DNA from 3 places in the Lysobacter olei genome. Region 3 is predicted to be linked to each of the others. Evidence: predicted binding sites of a transcription regulator. Region 3 holds the regulator's gene; each other region holds the start of a gene.

Evidence for each region. The regulator HrcA, encoded in region 3, represses chaperone genes, less so after heat shock. The targets are predictions, from matches to a motif close to TTNGCACTCNNNNNNNNNGAGTGCNAA.
Region 1: a site for HrcA is predicted at 1,658-1,684, ahead of rpoH (RNA polymerase sigma factor RpoH). Genes of this name have one in related genera too.
Region 2: a site for HrcA is predicted at 3,472-3,498, ahead of groES (co-chaperone GroES). Genes of this name have one in related genera too.

Annotation. Positions count from the first base shown of each region.
Region 1 covers NZ_BAAHAT010000002.1:98,645-103,952, reverse strand. Annotated here, with positions in the region: gene ACYVBS_RS03170 (LacI family DNA-binding transcriptional regulator) at 1-191, opposite strand, end outside; gene ACYVBS_RS03165 (acyltransferase family protein) at 377-1,555, shown strand; gene rpoH (RNA polymerase sigma factor RpoH) at 1,695-2,588, shown strand; gene ACYVBS_RS03155 (ATP-binding protein) at 2,717-4,441, shown strand; gene ACYVBS_RS03150 (MarR family winged helix-turn-helix transcriptional regulator) at 5,010-5,308, shown strand, end outside.
Region 2 covers NZ_BAAHAT010000007.1:116,886-122,193, reverse strand. Annotated here, with positions in the region: gene ACYVBS_RS11770 (S8 family peptidase) at 1-1,160, opposite strand, end outside; gene groL (chaperonin GroEL) at 1,366-3,006, opposite strand; gene groES (co-chaperone GroES) at 3,136-3,426, opposite strand; gene ACYVBS_RS11755 (helix-turn-helix transcriptional regulator) at 3,944-4,360, shown strand; gene cutA (divalent-cation tolerance protein CutA) at 4,390-4,713, shown strand; gene ACYVBS_RS11745 (protein-disulfide reductase DsbD family protein) at 4,706-5,308, shown strand, end outside.
Region 3 covers NZ_BAAHAT010000006.1:216,124-221,431, forward strand. Annotated here, with positions in the region: gene recN (DNA repair protein RecN) at 1-1,401, opposite strand, end outside; gene hrcA (heat-inducible transcriptional repressor HrcA) at 1,584-2,642, shown strand; gene grpE (nucleotide exchange factor GrpE) at 2,730-3,263, shown strand; gene dnaK (molecular chaperone DnaK) at 3,366-5,282, shown strand.

The DNA.
Region 1 (5,308 bases), on a different contig from region 3:
GAACGCTGCGTGCGCAGGCTGGAGGCATGCCGGTCCACCTTGTAGTTGAGGGCCCGGACCGCCTCCTCCACCCGCCGCCGGGTCTCGGCATTGACCAGAGGGCTGCCGCGCAGCACCCGCGAGACCGTGGCCTGGGAGACGCCCGCGCGGTGGGCGATGTCGATCGAGGTGGCCTTGGTGCGTTTGCGCATGCCGTCTGGGCGCCGAAAGAAGCGGTTCGCCCGAGTGTAGTCGGAGCGGCCTCGCCTGCGGCGCCTCCATACGGCGTCGGGGCCGCGACCGAGTGCGGAGTCGCATCCACACCGCCCTTTGCGCTTGGCCGAGTGGCCGTCGGCGACCCGTTTACTGGGCCAACGGCAGCCGCGGGGCAGGAGAGATGACCGAAGGAAACACGGCGCGGCTCCACTATCTGGACGCCATGCGCAGTTCGCTGATGCTGCTGGGTGTGGTGCTGCATTCCGCGCGCCCGTATGACTCACACGCATGGAGGGTCAAGGATGAGGCCCGGCTGGAGCTGCTGGATGGCCTGGTGACGTTCATCCATCTGTTCCGGATGCCGGCGTTCTTCGTGGTGGCGGGCTTCTTTGCCATGCACCTGTTGATGCGGCGTCCCGCGCCGGTCTTCCTGCGCGAACGTTTGCGCCGCGTGCTTATACCGCTCTTCGCCACCCTGTTCACCTTCAATGTCATCCAGGTCGCGGTGACCGTCGGTGATGGGGGCGATGCCGGATTCCTGGTGGGGGCCCTGTTGCCGGCGTGGGCGAATGGCAGCTGGGTGTCCCATCTGTGGTTCCTGTCCCTGCTGGCCGTCTATTTCCTTCTGGCGGCGGTGTCGGCGCCGCTGCTGCGGGCGCTCGCCCATCCGGACGCCGTCCGTTGGGGGGAGCGTCCTTGGGTGCTGGCGCTGGTCCTGATGGTGGCCGTGGCCGCGCCGCTGGCGGCGGTCGTCCTGGTCAAGCTGGCCGGGCCCATGCTGAGCACGCCGGTGCTGGGTCTGTTCCGCCCCGATGACCTGCTGTGGTACCTGCCCTGTTTCGCGGTCGGGATGCTCCTGCAGGCGTGGCCTGGATTGTTCGCGCGGTTCGCCCGGGTCAGCCTGCCGGTGTTGGGCCTGGCCGCCGTCGGGGCCGTCGGCATGTATCTCACTGAGGGCCGCGAAGCGGTCGCCTACCGGGCGGCGAATGTCCTGGCCATGGCGCTGTTGTCCTGGATGATGGTGCGGATGGTGTTCTTCCTGTTCCGCATCTGGGCCGACCGGCCTTCACGCACGTTCCAGTACCTGTCCGACGCGAGTTATTCGATCTACCTCTTCCATCACCTGACCGTGATCGCAACCGCGACGGCCCTGCTGCCTGTGGCGCTCGGCGCCGGGATCAAGTTCCTGATCGTGCTGGGGGTGGCCACCCTGGTCCCGTTGGCCATTCACCACTTCCTCATCCGCCGCAGTCCAGTGTTGGCCTACCTGTTCAACGGCCGGGTGCGGGGTGGGGTGCGCTCCGGGGTGGCCGCGCCTCTGGCCCCCGAACCGGGGGCGAGGCGGTTCGAGTCGGGATAGTCTTCTGGCTCGGCGGCGGCGCCCCGAGGCCACGCGCCCATCGGTCCCGCGCCGCCCAATCCTGCGTTCCACGACTGCAACACTGCGGAACTTTTTCCCCCTTTAGCAGTCACACCCCCCGACTGCTAAGATGACCCTTATGACCCAGAACGCCCCCTCTACCGCCCTGGTCGCCAACAACCTCCCCATCCCCGCCGTGGGTGGGCTGGTCCCGCTCGGTTCGCTCGAGGCCTACATCGGCGCCGTGCACCGCATCCCCTTGCTGACCGCCGAGGACGAGCAGGTGCTGGCCCGCCGCTTCCGCGACGAGGAGGACCTCGACGCCGCCCGCGAACTGGTGCACTCGCACCTGCGGTTCGTGGTGCACGTGGCCCGTGGCTACAACGGCTACGGCCTGCAGATGGGCGACCTGATCCAGGAAGGCAACATCGGCTTGATGAAGGCGGTGAAGCGCTTCGACCCGGACCAGGGCGTGCGCCTGGTGAGCTTCGCGGTGCACTGGATCCGTGCCGAGATGCACGAGTTCATCCTCAAGAACTGGCGCATCGTCAAGGTCGCCACGACCAAGGCGCAGCGCAAGCTGTTCTTCAACCTGCGCAAGTCCAAGACCCGCCTGGGCTGGATGAACGCCGAGGAAGTGCGCGCCGTCGCCGCCGACCTCAACGTCTCCGAGCGCGAAGTGCTGGAGATGGAGTCGCGCCTGTCCGGCCGCGACATCGGCTTCGACATGCCGTCCGACGAGGACGACGACCACGCCCCGCCGTCGCCGGCCGCGTACCTGCGCGCCGATGGCGAGGACCCGTCGCAGGCCTATGAGCGCGTCGATGAGGAAGACAACCAGCTGCAGCTGCTGCGCGAGGGCCTGGCCGGTCTGGATGCCCGTTCGCGCGACATCGTCAAGCGCCGCTGGCTGGATGGCGAAGGCAAGGTCACGCTGCAGGAGCTGGCCGATGAGTACGGCGTGTCCGCCGAGCGCATCCGTCAGATTGAGGCCAACGCGTTGAAGAAGATGCGCGCGCTGTTCGCCGCCTGATCTGCTGCTGCAGCAGATCGCTTCGAAAGGCCCGGGCGACCGGGCCTTCGTCGTTTTCCGGCCCGCCGGCGCCGGCGGCGAGAAAACCTCGCACCAGCGACGCCTGACGGCGCGCTAGCCTGCCCCCCATGAACTGGTCGAGCCCGTCCGCCCCGTCGCTTCGCACGCTGGTCGCGCCTCCGGACCCGGACGGGCGTCCGCTGCCCCACTGGCCGGCCGGGCTGGCGCTCATGGTGGTCACGGGCAGCGCGTATTTCGCGCTGGGCCTGGCCGGCTTCCTGCATCTGGCGGTCAACAGCGGCCTGCTGTTCAGCGTGCTGTGGCTGGCCCCGCTGCGCTGCTGGCCCTGGGCGTTCTTCGGCACCGTGCTGGCCCGCAGCCTGGGCGGTGTTCTGGTCCATGACGGTTCAGGCCTGGAGGCCGCCTTCCTGGGTTACTGGTCCGGCCCCGTCCAGTACGTGCTGGGTAACGTGCTGGACCCCTTCCTCATCGGCACGGGCGTGCTGCTGCTGCGACGCTGGCAGATCACCCCGCACACGCCGGCCAGCCTCCAGCAGATCCTGCGCGTGCTGGTCGCGGCACTGTTGTCCTCCGCCGCCGTGATGGCCAAGGACGCGATGTACGTCGTGAACGACGGCCTGGTGGCCGACGTGCGCAACGCGCGCATCGTCGACATCGTGCCCCTGGTGCCGGGCGACAGCCACGCAGCGCTGCTGCTGTTCGCCATCAAGAGCCTGATGGGCACGTTCATCGGCATCCTGCTGGTGGCTCCGCTGCTCGCATGGGTGGTGCACGTCCCGCACCGCCGTGGCTCCCTGCCGATCCTGCGGGACGCTTCGCTGCTGCTGCTGCCCGTGGGCGCCGTCTTCCTGGTCTGGGTGTCCTCGCACCCGGGGGGCGAACTGGTGGAAGTCGTGCGGCGCGTGCTGTTGGTCGGCATCGTCGTGTTCGCGGTGCTACACGGCTGGCGCGGCGCGGTGGTCGCGCTGCTGGTGCTCAGCGCCACCACCACCCTGGAGTCCCACCTCTTCGCCGGCTGGAACGATCCCCGGCGGATGCAGTTGTTCACCGCGGTCACCGGGGCCACCGCGCTGTTGTTCGGGGCCACGGTCGACGGCCTGCGCGCGCAGGCGATGCAGCTGCACCAGGCCAAGGAGGAAAGCGAGCGGCTGGCGCAGGAGCTCAATGCCGCCGCGCGCCGCAACCTGCTGACCGAGGAGCGCGAGCGCCGGCGTCTGGCGGGCGAGTTGCACGACGAGTTCGGCCAGACGCTGACGGCGCTGCAGACCCGGCTCATGCTCATCGCGCCGCAGCTGAGCCAGGGGGGGCACGGTGCGGCCGTGGATTCCCTGCTGGAGCTGACCCGGGCAATGCGCACCAACATCTCCGGCGTGCTTGAGTCGCTGCGTCCTGCCGCGCTGGAACAGCTGGGCCTGTACCGCGCCATCGACCAGGGCTTGGCGCGGCGATTGGCCGAGGATGCCGGGGTCACCTTCGAGACCGTGCTCGAGGGAGACGCGCGCCTGCTGCCGCAACTGGACGACACGCTGCACATCGCCGCCTACCGGTTGGTGCAGGAGGGCGTGACCAACGTCGTGCGCCACGCGCGGGCGCGTCACTGCCGCGTGCGGTTGCGCGTCAACCAACGCGGCGGCGCGCTGTGGCTGTTTGTCGAAGTGCGCGACGATGGCATCGGCGTGCGCCACGGGCACGGACGTGGGCGCGGGCTGGCCAACATGCGCGATCGCGTGCTCGCCCTCGGTGGGCGCATGCACGTGGCCTCGCGTGGTCGCGGCCTGCGCCTGCATGCGTTGCTGCGGCAGTCACTGGACGCTGCGGTACCGCCCGTCTGATGCCGGAGCGTTACCGGGCGCATGCGAGCGCGCCGGGAGCATTTCCGCACTACGCATGCACCGACGCGGTGACAGGGCAGGGCGCGACCAAAGTCGCAGCCGCATGTGCCGAGAAGCGAATTTCATATCGCATGAAACGGTTGACACCACTGACATCGGCGTGGTGTTCTCGTTACCCATGAGCACCGCCCACGCCCTTCGCAAACTTGCCGTATATGCGTCCCTCGACGCTGCCCGGCCGTGTGCGTGTGCCCAAGCCACCGGCCTGAACTGGATTACCAACTTTACCTGGGCACACCGCGCGGGGATCGGGCACGTGTAGGCCAACGCCAACCAGCCCAGGCAACAGTCCTGAACCCCGCGCCCTCGAAAGAAGCGCGGGGTTTTTTGTTCTGGGGCCCCGGCGAGCGTGGCACCCGAAAATCGCAACCGACTCAACCACCGCATTACCCCACCCACCGAGGACCTCGACCATGAACAAGACCAAGCCGAACACCACCCTGTCCCTCTTCGCGCCCTGGTATGCCGCCGTGACCGCGATCCGCGCCGATGCGCAACGGAGGCCCTTGTGAGCGGGGCGCTGGCGGCCGCCCCGCCCTACAGCGCCGAGGTCGTGCCGCTGCACGGCCAGCCGGGTCCCGAGTCGCTGCTCGGCCACTGGCTGGCGCTGGTGTCCAAGAACCGCCAGCTGCAACTGGAACGCGCCGCGCGCAAGTTGCGCATCACCTCCACCGAATGGGTCGCGTTGCGCCAGCTGCAGCGCAGCGGCCGCACCACCCAATGCCGTCTGGCCACCGATGCCGGCCTGACCGCGCCGTCGCTGTCGCGCGCGTTGGCTTCGTTGGAAGACCTGGGCTACGTCGCTCG
Region 2 (5,308 bases), on a different contig from region 3:
TCGAACACCCAGCACGGACGAACAAGGCCCGACGCGGTGCAGTTCTCGTTGCCGGCATACGCACTGTCACCACCGGGCGCCGCGAACGCGATCACCGACTGGCCCCAGTTGGAGTACGAGGCCAGACCGTCCAATCCGGTGCTCGTGGGCGCCTTTGCCCAGCCGTTCGGCGCGGTGGCCGACACCGCGAGCGCTCCGGGCAGTTGCGCCGGGAACGCGCGCAGGTTCGCGCGGTAGCAGCCGTCGACGTCGCACACTTCCACGCCACTGTCGTGGTCGAGGTCGCGGCCATCGTTGCCCGCGGACACCACGGTAAGCGCGTTGTGCCGGCGCGCGTACTGCACGGCGCGCTTGGTGGCGTTGACCAGTTCGGCGACGTCATTGGCGCCCTTGCCATTCACCGGCAAGCCACCGCGCACGCCCAGGCTCATGTTGATGACATCCGCGCCCTGATCGGCGGCGTACACGATGCCCTGGATGATGCCGCCGAAGCTGCCGCTGCCCGAGAACTCCGACAGCACCTTCACCGCAATGACCTTGGCCTGCGGGGCCACGCCGATCGTGCCGATGCCGTTGTCAGGTGACGCGATGGTGCCGGCCACGTGGGTGCCGTGGTTGAAGCCGTTGGTGTAGACGCGGCAGACACCCTCATTGGGGACGAACGAAGCCGACTGTGTCAGCAACAGGTTGCCGGCAATGTCCGGATGTTGGCACGCCACGCCCGAGTCCAGCACGGCCACGGTGGCGCCCGCGCCGCGGTAGCCGGCGTTCCAGGCACCGGCCACGTCGATCGCCGCACTGCCCCACTGCAGGTCGAAGCGGGTGTCGTCGTCGCCCGACGCCGGCGGGTTGGCGATGTCGGGGCCGATCACCTCGGTGGACTCGGGGATATCGAACTGCAGCGCGATGTCGGCCACCGCCGAGCGCACGCCGGGCACCCGCGATGCGCGCACGGCGAAACCGGCATCGTCGGATTCGACAATCGCCACGCCGATCTGCGGCAGCCGCGCAGTCACGCGTCCCCCGGCGGCTTCCACCTTGTTGGCGAGTGACTTGTCGAACGACTGGGCGTTGGCGGTAACGACGTACGTGGCTGCCTGGGCCGATGCGGCGCCGAAGCAGCCCAGCGCGAGCACGATGGCCCGGTTGAGCGTGGTCATGGTTGTCCCCTATGGAAGAAGTGATCCCTGGTTGAAGCAACGCCCCGCCCGGCGACCTCCCGACGTGGGGAGTGGCGAAGCGGCGGCGTCAAAGAATCTCCACGCATAAAGCGGGAATGACCGGCCACACCCGGCGCCCCGCGGCGGACAAAAAAAACAGGCCCGCCGAAGCGGGCCTGTCGGGTACTGCGCGGTGCGGCCGGACTTAGAAGTCCATGCCACCCATGCCGCCCATGCCACCGGCGCCCGGCATCGCCGGCTCGTCCTTCTTCGGCAGCTCGGCGACCATCGCCTCGGTCGTGATCATCAGACCGGCGATCGACGCGGCGTTCTGCAGCGCGGTGCGGGTGACCTTGGTCGGGTCCAGGATGCCGGCTTCCAGCATGTCGACGTACTCGCCGTTGGCGGCGTTGTAGCCGAACGCACCGGTGCCCTCGATCACGCGATTCAGCACCACCGACGGCTCTTCACCGGCGTTGGTCACGATCTCGCGCAGCGGGGCTTCCATCGCGCGCAGGGCGATCTGGATGCCGTGGTTCTGGTCTTCGTTGGCACCCTTCAGGCCCGTGATGGCGGCCTTGGCGCGCAGCAGCGCGACGCCGCCGCCCGGGACGATGCCTTCCTCGACCGCAGCGCGGGTGGCGTGCAGCGCGTCTTCGACGCGGGCCTTCTTTTCCTTCATCTCGATCTCGGTCGAGGCACCGACCTTGATCACCGCCACGCCGCCGGCCAGCTTGGCCACGCGCTCCTGCAGCTTCTCGCGGTCGTAGTCCGAGGAGGTCTCCTCGATCTGCGCCTTGATCTGCTTGATGCGCGACTCGATGCCGGCGGTGTCGCCCGCGCCGTCGATGATGGTGGTGTTCTCCTTCGAGACCTGCACCTTCTTCGCGCGGCCGAGGTCCTTGATCGTGGCCTTGTCCAGCGACAGGCCGACTTCCTCGGAGATCACGGTGCCACCGGTCAGGATGGCCATGTCTTCCAGCATCGCCTTGCGACGGTCGCCGAAGCCCGGGGCCTTGACGGCGCAGACCTTGACGATGCCGCGGATGGTGTTGACCACCAGGGTCGCCAGCGCTTCGCCTTCCACTTCCTCGGCGATGATCAGCAGCGGCTTGCCGGCCTTGGCGACGCCTTCCAGCACCGGCAGAAGGTCACGCACGTTGGAGATCTTCTTGTCGTGCAGCAGGATGAACGGATCGTCCAGTTCGGCCTGCATCGACTGCTGGTTGTTGATGAAGTACGGCGACAGGTAGCCGCGGTCGAACTGCATGCCCTCGACCACGTCCAGCTCGTTCTCCAGGCCCGAACCGTCTTCCACGGTGATCACGCCTTCCTTGCCGACCTTGTCCATCGCCTGGGCGATCAGGTCGCCGATGTTGGCGTCGGAGTTGGCCGAGATGGTGCCGACCTGGGCGATTTCCTTCGAGGTCGACGACGGCTTGCTGATCTTCTTCAGCTCGGCGACGGCGGCATGCACGGCCTGGTCGATGCCGCGCTTGAGGTCCATCGGGTTCATGCCGGCGGCGACCGCCTTCATGCCCTCGCGAATGAACGCCTGCGCCAGCACGGTGGCGGTGGTGGTGCCGTCACCGGCGTTGTCGGAGGTCTTGGAAGCGACTTCCTTGACCATCTGCGCGCCCATGTTCTCGAACTTGTCGGCCAGTTCGATTTCCTTGGCGACGCTCACGCCGTCCTTGGTGATGGTCGGCGCGCCGAAGCTCTTCTCGAGCACGACGTTGCGGCCCTTCGGGCCCAGGGTGGCCTTGACGGCATTGGCGAGCACGTTGACGCCGCGCACCATCTTGGCGCGTGCGTCCTCACCGAAACGAATTTCCTTGGCAGCCATTGCGGATTACCTCAGCAAAAAAAGATTGGATTGAAGAAGGGGAATGCGACGGTGCGGCGCGGGGTCCGCCGAGGCGGTCGCCGGTCGCGGACGCGAGGTCGCGCCCGGCACGGCCCACGCCGCGTGCGATCAGCCGAGGATCGCGAAGATGTCGTCTTCCTTGACCACCAGGTACTCGTTGCCGTCGAGCTTGACCTCGGTGCCGCTGTACTTGCCGAACAGCACCTTGTCGCCAACCTTGACCTTCGGCGCGCGCACGCTGCCGTTGTCCAGCACCTTGCCTTCGCCCACGGCGACGACTTCGCCCTTGATGGGCTTCTCGGTGGCGGAGTCGGGGATGACGATGCCGCCGGCGGACATCTTTTCTTCTTCCATGCGCTTCAGGACAACACGGTCGTAGAGCGGCTTGATATTCGACATGACAACCTCGTAAGTGGTTGAAAGGGTGGGGAAAGATTACAAATATTAGCAGTCGGCCAAGGCGAGTGCCAAAACCCGGGACGGCAGCGCCCGGTCGAACCGGGACCGCGCAGAGATGGGGCGCCCCGGGAAGCCTTTCAAGGGCCTGCCCGGCACGGGCATGCACGGCGCAAAAAGAAAGGGCGTGCCCCCGAAGGTCCACGCCCTTTCCGGTACGGAGATGGCCATCCTCAGCTTGGCGCAATCCCGCGCCCCCTCCCCAGACCAGACACCCCATGTCGCACCGGCCTCCTGCCGGCATGCGTCAGTATTGACCACGCTGCGTCACGTCAACAGCCCTGCCCGCGGCGCAGGACGCCACTTCGGGTGTCCATACCGCGACAGATGTCGCAACAAAACGTGAATACATGGCGCTCAATGAGCAGGGTGGCTACCACAAGCGCACACGTTGCGTGTCTATTGATCACCTGGTTACTTTTGGTGCCACCCTCCCGCCACCACCCCCTCCAAGCCCACGATGACCCCACAACAGCGCATCCGCCTCGCCCGCCGTCACGCCGGCCTGTCCCAGGCCGCCCTGGGTGCCGCCGTCGGCGTCCAGCGCAGCGCGGTCAGCCACTGGGAGGCCACCAATGGCAAACATCCCAGCGTCAACCACCTGCGCGCCATCGCCCTGTCCACGGGCGTGCAGTTCGAATGGCTCGCCACTGGGCGCGGACTGATGCGCCAGTCGGCGGAGCAGGAACTGGACGCCATCGCCGCCGCGGATGCCCTGCTGGTCGACGACCCCATCGAGGTGCGCCTGATCCGCGCGTTCCGCGAGACCCCGATGCGTGCGCGCCCACCGCTGGTGGAACTGGCCGAGCAGCTGGCCGGCATGCGGACCGGGCGCGGCCGCCGTGGCGACGAACGCCTCCACGGCGCCGCCGAATAACCGCCCGGCCGGACCGCTAGAATCGCCGGATGTCCACGATGCTCGTGTATTGCGCCTGCCCCGATGCCGCCACCGCCGACCGACTGGCACGGGCCGTGGTCGAGGCGCGCCTGGCCGCCTGCGTCAATGCGCTGCCGGGCGTGCGCTCCACCTATCGCTGGAAGGAACAGGTCGAACAGGCCGACGAGGTCCTGTTGCTGATCAAGACCACTGCCGCCCGGCTGGACGCGCTGACCGCGCGCCTGCGCGAACTGCACTCCTATGAACTCCCCGAGGTGCTGGCGGTCGAAGCCAGCGCCGGCCTGCCCGAGTACCTGGACTGGGTGGCCCAACAGACCCGAGACGATGACTGAAACCGCGCCGCTCCCGCGCCCCACGCGCCTCCGCTCCACCTTCGCCCTGTTCGCCGCCCTGCTGGCCGGCCCGGCCGCCGCCGTGACGCCGGACCAGCTGCCGCCAGTGGACGAGGTCTTCGTCCTCAGCGCGCAGGCCACCGACGCGGGCCGGATCAACGTGCAGTGGAAGATCGCCAACGGCTATTACCTGTATCGGCACCGCACGTCGGTGCAGGCCGATGCGGGCTTCACCGCCGGGGCACTGCAGCTGCCCAAGGGCAAGGCGTATCGCGATGAGTTTTTCGGCGACGTGGAAACCTACCGCGGGCAGCTGGTCGCGACCCTGCCGGGCACCGCCAACGCGGAACGCACCACGCTGACGATCAAATACCAGGGCTGCGCCGATGCGGGCATCTGCTACCCGCCCCAGACGCGGCGCATCACGGTCGCGCTGCCGGCGGCCGCGCAGGCCCCGGTGGTGGCATTCGGCAACGCCGGCGGTGGCGCCCCCTTGGCGGGCGCCGGCTGGGCGGGCACGGCGACGGGCACGGACGCACTGCCGCTGCCGCCGGAGCAGGCGTATGGCTTTGAAGCCATCGCCGGCGACGGCAAC
Region 3 (5,308 bases):
GCCGCCGATGCCGGAATCGACCTCGTCGAACACCATGGTCTGCACGGCATCCAGGCCCAGGGCTGCCACTTCAATGGCCAGCGAGATGCGGGACAGCTCACCCCCGGACGCGACCTTGCGCAGGGGACGTGCGGGCTGGCCTGGGTTGGCGGCCACCAGGAATTCCACGCGTTCGGCGCCGTTGGGGTCGGGGCGCTCGTCGTGGGTGGGCTCAAGCGCGACTTCAAATCGACCGCCGCCCATGCCCAGCTCGGCGATCAGGGTTGTCGTGCTGTCGGACAGGGACTGCGCGGCCTGACGGCGCGCGTCGGTCAAGGCTGCGGCCGCTTGCTGCCAGGCGCCCTTGGCGGCCTCGATTTCGCCATCCAGTTGGTGCACCCGCTCACCCGCCGTGCGCAGTACTTCAAGTTCCTCGGCGATGCTGTCGCGATGCGCGGCCAGTTGCTCGGGCGTCACGCGGTGCTTGCGGGCCAGTTCGTGCAGTCGGCTGAGACGGCGTTCCAGCCCCTCGAAGGATTCGGGGTCCAACTCCAGGTCGCTGCGGACGCGGTCCAATAGCACCAGCGCTTCGTCGATCTGGATGGCGGCATTGTCGAGCATGGTGTCGACTTCCAGCAGCCGGGGCTCGTGTTCGGAGACGCGCTGGAGGTCATGGCGTGCCTGCTGGAGCAACCGGGTCAGCGACGGCCCCTCGTCGCCCCCCACGCGGGCGAAGGTGTTGTCGCAGGCCGTAATGAGGTCGGTGGCGTGCGCCAGCCGGCGGTGATCGGCCTGCAGCTTGGCAATGGTTTCGGCATCCAGTGCCTCGCGATCCAGTTCGGCGAACTGGTGTTGCAGCCACGCGGTGCGTTCGGCCACGTCCCCGCGGGCGGATAGCGCCTCGCGTTCCTGGAGCAGCGCCGTCCACTGCCGGGCCGCGGCGACTACTCCGGCCCGGGGTGATTCGGTCCGCCCGTACGCATCCAGCAATGCCAGTTGGCTGGGCCGGGACATCAGGGCCTGGTGTTCGTGCTGGCCATGGATCTCGACCAGGCGCGCGGCCAGGTCGGCCAGTTGCGACAGGGTGACCGGTCGGCCGTTGATCCACGCCTTCGAGCCGCCATCGGCGCGGATGACCCGGCGAATCTGACAGCCTTCGTCCTCGTCCAGTTCCGTCTCGCGCAGCCAGGTAAGCGCGGCCGGGGTGTCGGCGAGGGTGAACTCGGCGACAAGCTCGGCGCGCTCGGCGCCGTGTCGAACGACGCTGCTGTCGGCGCGCAGGCCTGAGATGAGCCCCAGCGCATCGACCAGCAATGACTTGCCGGCGCCGGTTTCGCCGGAGATGACGGTCAGGCCGGGGCCGAAGGCCAATTCGGCTTCGGTGACGACGGCGAACTGTTTGATGGACAGGTGGGTGAGCATGCGGGGCGATTGTGCCGGGACTTGGCCGGAGGGCCAAGCGGGTGGGCAGGCTGGCATGCCAGCGTCGCAGGGGGCGAGACCGCTTCGCGCTTGAGGCCAGGTATGCCGTGCGGCCACACCAGCCCGTCCGGCCGCAGTGCCGCGCGCTTGCGTCCCCAGTCCGTGGCGCTTATATCAACGGCATGAGCCGCCGTCCGACCGACCCGATCCTTGACCCGCGTGCACGGCACCTGCTGCGCACGCTGATCGGCCGATATATCCAGAGTGGCGAGCCGGTAGGGTCGCAAACACTGGCGCGGCATGCCGGCCTCGATGTCAGCCCGGCCACCATCCGTAACATCCTGGCCGACCTGGAGGACGTGGGGCTGCTCAGCGCGCCGCACACGTCCGCAGGCCGCGTGCCCACGGCACAGGGCTACCGGTTGTTCGTGGACTCGCTGTTGCAGGTCTCGCCGTTGCCGGAGGGCGAGGTGTCTCGCCTCCGCGGCGAATTGCCGGCCGGCTCGGGAACCCAGGCGTTGCTGGGCAGCGCTTCGGAACTGCTCTCGGCGATGACCCACTTCGTGGGCGTGGTGAGCGTGCCCAACCGGGCGCAGTTTGCGTTCCGGCGGATTGGATTCGTGCCGATCGATGCCCAGCGCGTTCTGGCAATCGTGGTGTTGGCCGACAACGACGTGCAGAACCGCATCATCCAGACCCGTCGCCCCTACGACGCCAGCGAGCTGGAGCGGGTGGCCAATTACCTCAACACCCATTTCGCCGGGCGCGCGGTGGCGGACATCCGGGCGACGTTGTTGCGTGAGCTGCGCAGCGCCCGGTCGGAGATGGAGACGCTGCTGGCCCAGTCGGTCGAGTTGGCCGAGCAGGTGCTGCTGCCGGGTGGGGATGACATGGTCGTGGCCGGCCAGACCCGGCTGATGGGGGTCCAGGAGCTCTCGGACGTGGATCGCCTGCGCGAATTGTTCGAGGCGTTCGCCCGGAAGCGCGAAATCCTGCAACTGCTGGAGCGCACCGTGCAGGCGCCGGGTGTGCGCATCTTCATCGGCGAAGAGACCGGTCTGGCTCCGCTGGAAGGCGTCTCGTTGGTCTCCGCGCCCTATGTGTCCGGTGGCCGCGTGCTGGGCGTGCTCGGGGTGATCGGTCCCACGCGCATGGCCTATGACCGGGTCATTCCTGTGGTGCAGGCGGCGGCGGACGCGCTGGGGGACGCGATTCAGGCGGAATCCGGCCTGGACGCTTGAAAGCCCTTGGGGCGGGCCCCATAGCAGGGCTGTTGCGCCGTCCCGCGGAGGGAGGGTGCGTCCGTTTCACGCAGGGAACAGCCAGGCATGACGACCCACGAACACCAGACCGACCCCAACCAGGCCGAAGCGGCCGACCGTACCGGCGGCGCCGAGTCCTTCCAATCGTTTGACACCCAGATCGATGAGCTGAAGGCCGAACTGGCCAAGGTCGCCGAGGATGCTCTGCGCGAGCGGGCTGAGCTGGACAACCAGCGCAAGCGACTTGCCCGCGATGTCGAAATGGCCCGCAAGTTCGCCAACGAGCGGTTGCTTTCCGAATTGCTGCCGGTGATCGACAGCCTCGAGGCAGGGCTGGCCGTTGCCGGTGGCGAGGCCAACGCGCTGCGCGACGGGATGGAGCTGACCTTGAAGCAACTGCTCAAGGTGGTTGGTGACAACGGACTAGTGGCGGTGGACCCCGCGGGCCAGCCCTTCAACCCCGAACACCACCAGGCCATGAGCATGGTTGACAGCGCGGACCACGCGCCGGGCCATGTCGTGCAGGTCTACCAGAAGGGATGGCTGCTCAACGAGCGCCTGCTGCGCCCCGCGCTCGTCGTGGTGGCCAAGGACGCCTGAACCAATCCGTTGCCGGGCGCTTGAAGTGCTTTCCGGCGACCCCAGATAGCGACCATCGGCGGTTCGGCCGCCCCCAAGTCAAAGATTCGAGAGGGAATCACCATGGGCAAGATCATCGGCATCGACCTCGGCACGACCAACTCGTGCGTGGCGATCATGGAGGGCGGCAACGTCAAGGTCATCGAGAATGCCGAGGGCGACCGCACCACGCCGTCCATCGTCGCATTCACCAAGGACGGCGAAGTGCTCGTCGGCGCCTCGGCCAAGCGCCAGGCGGTGACCAACCCCAAGAACACCTTCTTCGCGGTGAAGCGCCTGATTGGCCGCAAGTTCACCGACGCCGAAGTGCAGAAGGACATCAACCTCGTCCCGTACGGCATCGTGCAGCACGACAACGGCGACGCCTGGGTGCAGACCTCCGAGGGCAAGAAGATGGCCCCGCAGCAGGTCTCGGCCGAGGTGCTGGCCAAGATGAAGAAGACGGCCGAAGCCTACCTGGGCGAGACCGTCACCGAGGCGGTCATCACCGTGCCGGCGTACTTCAACGACAGCCAGCGCCAGGCGACCAAGGACGCGGGCAAGATCGCGGGCCTGGACGTCAAGCGCATCATCAACGAGCCGACTGCGGCTGCGCTGGCCTATGGCATGGACAAGAAGGGCGGCGACCGCAAGGTGGCCGTGTATGACCTGGGCGGCGGCACGTTCGACGTGTCGATCATCGAGATCGCGTCGGTGGACGGCGAAATGCAGGTCGAGGTGCTGGCCACCAACGGCGACACCTTCCTGGGCGGCGAAGACTTCGACGCGCGCGTCATCGACTACCTGGTCGAGGAGTTCCTGAAGGACCAGGGTATCGACCTGCGCAAGGACCCGCTGGCCCTGCAGCGCCTGAAGGACGCGGCCGAACGCGCCAAGATCGAACTGTCCAGCGCGCAGCAGACCGAGGTCAACCTGCCGTACGTGACCGCCGACGCAAGCGGCCCGAAGCACCTGAACATCAAGCTGACCCGCGCCAAGCTGGAGTCGCTGGTCGAGGATCTGATCAAGAAGTCGATCGAGCCGTGCCGCACCGCGCTTAACGACGCCGGCCTGCGTGCCAGCGACGTGACCGAGGTGATCCTGGTCGGTGGCCAGACCCGCATGCCGAAGGTGCAGGCCGCGGTGGCCGAGTTCTTCGGCAAGGAGCCGCGCAAGGACGTCAATCCGGACGAAGCCGTGGCCGTGGGTGCCGCGATCCAGGGTGGCGTGCTGCAGGGCGACGTCAAGGATGTGCTGCTGCTCGACGTGACCCCGCTGAGCCTGGGTATCGAAACCCTGGGCGGCGTGTTCACCAAGATCATCGAGAAGAACACCACGATCCCGACCAAGGCCTCGCAGACCTTCTCGACTGCCGAGGACAACCAGTCGGCCGTAACCGTGCACGTGCTGCAGGGCGAGCGTGAGCAGGCCCGTTACAACAAGTCGCTGGCCCGCTTCGACCTGTCCGGCATCGAGCCGGCGCCGCGCGGCATGCCGCAGGTGGAGGTGTCGTTCGACATCGACGCCAACGGCATCGTGCACGTGACCGCCAAGGACAAGAAGACCGGCAAGGAGCAGAAGGTCGAAATCAAGGCCGGTTCGGGCCTGTCCGAGGACGAGATCAACAAGATGGTGCAGGACGCCGAGGCGCACCGTGAGGAAGACCAGAAGTTCCACGAGCTGGTCCAGGCCCGCAACCACGCCGACGGCCTGATCCACATGACGCGCACGACCATCAAGGAAAATGGCGACAAGGTGCAGGGCGACGTGATCGGCCGCGCCGAGGGTGCCATTGCGGAACTCGAGACCGCCATGAAGGGCGACGACAAGGGCCAGATCGAGGCCAAGTCGAAGGCGCTGGAAGAGGCTGCGCAGGGGCTGTTCGCCGCGGCGCAGGCTGCGCAGCCGGGTGAGGCCGGTGCCGCCGCGGGTGGCGCCAAGGCCGGCGACGACGTGGTCGACGCCGAGTTCACCGAGGTCAAGGAAGACGACAAGAAGTAACCGATTACCCCGTGCCGGCGCGGCGC